Regions from separate parts of the Enterococcus dongliensis genome, predicted to be linked through region 2. Evidence: predicted binding sites of a transcription regulator. Region 2 holds the regulator's gene; the other holds the start of a gene.
The links. The regulator HrcA, encoded in region 2, represses chaperone genes, less so after heat shock. The targets are predictions, from matches to a motif close to TTAGCACTCNNNNNNNNNGAGTGCTAA.
Positions count from the first base shown of each region.

Region 1 (2,209 bases), on a different contig from region 2:
GGTTTTAAGTTCAATACATAAAAAACCTCTGAAACGCATCTGTAACAACAGATTCAAAACTTCCTGCAAAGTCGAAATCTTTGTTGCTTGATATTTTTTATCGAACCAACTACCAGCATCTAATTCTTTGATTTCTGCCAATGTCAACTCTCGAATCAGACCTTTACCATCTGTTGTGCGATCTACACTTTCATCATGGATTACGACGAGTTGCTGATCAGCTGTCATGTGAACATCTAACTCAATCCCGTCTGCTCCCGAGCGCACGGCTTCCATGAACGCCGGCAATGTATTTTCCGGGTGAGTTCCCGCGCTCCCGCGATGAGCAATAATTACTGTCATCTCTATCACCTCGTCCAAAATTATAGATTAATTAAATAATCTGTTTTGTTTTTCTAGTCAACAGTCCTATTGGATTTTGAAATAGCGCAAAGGACGTTCAGTTGAACGTGACAACTGTTGTCGTTTCTCATTCAAGATTTCCAAAAGCTGTTCGGAAAAAGTCTCCATTACAATACGGCCGCCTTTATAAGTGAAACCGCCGATTTTAACGGTCTCTTCAGGAGACAAAATAACCTTTCGATGAGAAATGTTTTTAAAAAATTCTTCAATCAAATAATTAGGTAAATAAAAACTATTTTGAGCGGTGAATGAATTCAAATAAATAAAATCATCGATTGTAATATAACAATCATCGAATGAATTAAACGCAACATAGTCTTGCATTAAAATATTACGTTTAGATAAAATCTCGTTTATTTTTTTATTTAATAAATTAATCGTTTCAATCTCTCTCACCTGATGTTCTAATTCTCTTGCTCGATAGTGTCGTGAATCGAGATGTTTAAAAACTGCAAAGACCGCAATCCCTGTCAGTCCCGCTCCAATTAATACGCCGATTAATCCAATAAGTGCAATTTCCACGTTTGTTCCTCCTACTGTATAATGATAAAATTATTTTTGCAAAAAACTACTTCGAACCAATTAATCTTTTTTTGATAGTCGTACTCGATTCTATCGAAAATAGGTCGATTGTCTTATTCTTATCGTTATTAATAGTACCATATTTCCTTGTTTCTTTGATAGTTTGACTCACGTAAAAAAATCAAAGCCTTATATTTGACCAAAACTGACCAACGTTGTATACTTTTTTTAGTTTTAGCAATCCAACCTTGTTTGTGCTAAACTAATCTACAAACAATATTTTAAGGAGGATTCACTATGAATTTAGTTCCTACAGTCATTGAACAATCATCTCGTGGCGAACGTGCTTACGACATTTACTCTCGTTTATTAAAAGACCGCATCATTATGTTGAGCGGCGAAGTAAACGACGATATGGCAAACACCATCATCGCCCAATTACTTTTCTTGGATGCCCAAGATTCTGAAAAAGATATTTATTTGTATATCAATTCTCCAGGAGGCAGCGTATCAGCTGGCTTGGCAATTTTCGATACAATGAACTTTGTTAAAGCAGATGTACAAACTATCGTACTTGGTATGGCAGCATCTATGGGTAGTTTCTTGTTAACAGCTGGCGCTAAGGGCAAACGTTTTGCCTTGCCAAACGCTGAGATTATGATTCATCAACCGCTTGGCGGTGCTCAAGGGCAAGCAACTGAAATCGAAATTGCTGCTCGTCATATCCTAAAAACACGTGAACGATTAAACAACATTTTATCGGAACGCACAGGTCAACCGATCGATGTGATCGAACGCGATACCGATCGTGACAACTTCATGTCTGCTGAAGAAGCAAAAGCTTATGGCTTGATCGATGAAGTTATGGAAAACAGTAGTTCATTGAATTAATGACTTTAAAAAAACCGAGGAGATCCTCGGTTTTTTTATTGCCCAATTTATCGTTCAAATATCTTTTATTTCACTACAATCTTGCTATTTATGAACTCGTTTAACAAGCAGCTCTTCTTATCATAAAAAAACTGCCTAACCGAAAAATTAGGCAGTTCAATGTTATTCTTTTTGTGAATACCCCGTCTTATAATCAATTTGAATCCCTTTTTGCACATTGTAAATAAATAGATTAAAAGAAATCTGCTCATCTTCAATACTTTGCGCTTCCATTTGAACTCCTCGAGCAACTAATTCTTCTCCCTTGAAATAAGGCGTCACTCGATAGCGAACATGATGGCCCGTTTTCCGAATATCATTTCCGATTTCGATCTCATGAACATTCATACCAGGG
Region 1 covers NZ_JARPZC010000011.1:56,997-59,205, forward strand. Annotated here, with positions in the region: gene P7D84_RS09105 (glycerophosphodiester phosphodiesterase) at 1-342, opposite strand, end outside; gene P7D84_RS09110 (hypothetical protein) at 409-924, opposite strand; gene clpP (ATP-dependent Clp endopeptidase proteolytic subunit ClpP) at 1,222-1,815, shown strand; gene P7D84_RS09120 (DNA/RNA non-specific endonuclease) at 1,978-2,209, opposite strand, start outside.
Region 1: the regulator HrcA is predicted to act here: its motif matches at 1,159-1,185, upstream of clpP (ATP-dependent Clp endopeptidase proteolytic subunit ClpP).

Region 2 (2,209 bases):
AGACTTTCAAGGACCATTTCTACCCCTTTTTTCAGGCTGGCACCTTGATCATCGGTAACTTCTGTTGCTAAGGCTCTTTCTAAATTATCGATCGCTGGTAATAATTTTTTCCCAAGATCTTGTGAACGATAGCGAACCAATTGTTCTCGTTCATTTTTATTGCGACTAGACATATTCGCGATTTCAGCACGAGCCCGCAAAAATTTGTCTTCCATTTCGTTGAATTTATTCGTCAATTCCTCAACTTCAGAAACTTCCGGAATATCAATATCCTCTGTTTCTTCGTCGTGTTCAGTTGTTGGTGCTTCTGCAGCCTCAACTTCTGTTAATTCTTCAACTTCTTGTTTTTTTTCTTCTGCCACTATGCTACTTCCTTTCTTTTTAGGAATCGTTTCTAGTGATATAAATCCAATGAACGATAATAATCATCCAATGCATTTGTCAACTCGTATTGAAAGACTTCCAATAATCCAAAAATCTTCGAATAGGGCATTGCTGTTGGACCTAATAGCGCAATCGTCCCTCGACCGTGCCCACGAATTTCATAGTTTGCTTGAATCATACTTAAATGATCAAACAAATCATTGCCCAACTCCGTACCGATCCGAACATGGATCGCATCATCTGACGGCAACAATAACTGGGTCAACTCGTCAGAATTTTGCATCAATGAGTACATCGACTTGACATGATTAAGATCTTGGTCTGGGTTGAAATTCAAAATATTCATTCGTCCGCTTACAAATACTTTATCCTCAAAGGCATCATTCAAAATGATGTCAAATAAATGTCCAATTCCTTCAGTCGTCTGAAAATAGCGATGTAAAATCATTGGAATCTCTGTTCTTAATTTTTGATAAACACTCACTAACGGTTGCCCTACTAGGCGATCATTAATAATCCGAACCATTTTTTCCAAATCTTGGCTCTCAACATTTTCAGGGATATGGAATACTTGGCTTTCAACATTTCCTTTATCAGTAACAATGATCGCCAAAATTTGTCGATCATTCAATGGAACGATCCGAAATCCAGTCAGTGTACGATCTTTCATTTCAGGACCGAGTGAAAACGCCGTATAGCTTGTAACTTGAGAAAGCATTTTAGCAGACTGCTGAATAATGTCATCAATTTCATGAATATCTTTTTTCAACGAGCTGCGAATCTGATTTATTTCCTGACTGCTCACCTTAGTTGGCGTTAATAAATGATCCACATAATAACGATAGCCTAAAGCTGAAGGAATTCTTCCAGACGAGGAATGGGTCTTTTCTAACAAACCTAATTCTTCTAAGGCTTTCATATCATTGCGAATAGTCGCGGAACTTGCTTTTACGCCTTCTTCCATTAGACTTTTTGATCCAACTGGTTGCCCTGTGTGAGTAAAGTCTTGGATGATCAAGCTGAGAATCAGTTTTTGTCTTTCAGTTAACATTCTTCTCATCCTTTAGTTAGCACTCTTTCTTTTTAAGTGCTAACTCGATTATTAATATACCACATTCTCTATAGAAGTCAAGGATTAAAAACAAAAAATTAGCACTCTCTTCATGAAAGTGCTAATTTTATTTGCTGATTAAAAATTGTTCAAAAACATCATTTCCCCGAAATAAACCAGTCTTGGTTAAATAAATACTAGAATCTGTTTCTGTTATCAACTTTTGGTGTTTTAATTTTTCAATAACCTCACCATAGATACTCGTTAAACTTTGACCAAAACGAGCTTGAAAAACTGCTTTCTCAACACCTAAAATTTTTCTTAAGCCTAAGAACATCTCTTCTTCAATCTGTTCTTTTGTAGATAATTGTTCTTCTTCAAGTATAGGTAATTGATCCTCTTTCAATGCTCGTAAATAATGTTGGATCGGCCCACGATTTTTATAGCGCTTCTTTCCAAGATAGCCGCTGGCTCCTGCACCAAAACCAAAATAATTTTGATTGTTCCAGTAGATAAGATTGTGCTGACTTTCAAAACCTGGTTTAGCAAAATTACTGATCTCATATTGTTTCCTTCCAGCCTGCTCCATCGCTTGGATTGTCTCTGCATACATCTGCGCTTCTATCTCCTGCTCAGGCAGTTGCATTTTTCCACGACGGACCCAATTCATAAACATGGTTTGATTTTCCAAAATTAGTGAGTACAATGCATAATGAGGTAGATCTAACGCCAATGCTTGTGCTACGGTATCACGAAAACTTTCTAAGCTCTGAC
Region 2 covers NZ_JARPZC010000008.1:94,903-97,111, forward strand. Annotated here, with positions in the region: gene grpE (nucleotide exchange factor GrpE) at 1-362, opposite strand, end outside; gene hrcA (heat-inducible transcriptional repressor HrcA) at 395-1,435, opposite strand; gene hemW (radical SAM family heme chaperone HemW) at 1,563-2,209, opposite strand, start outside.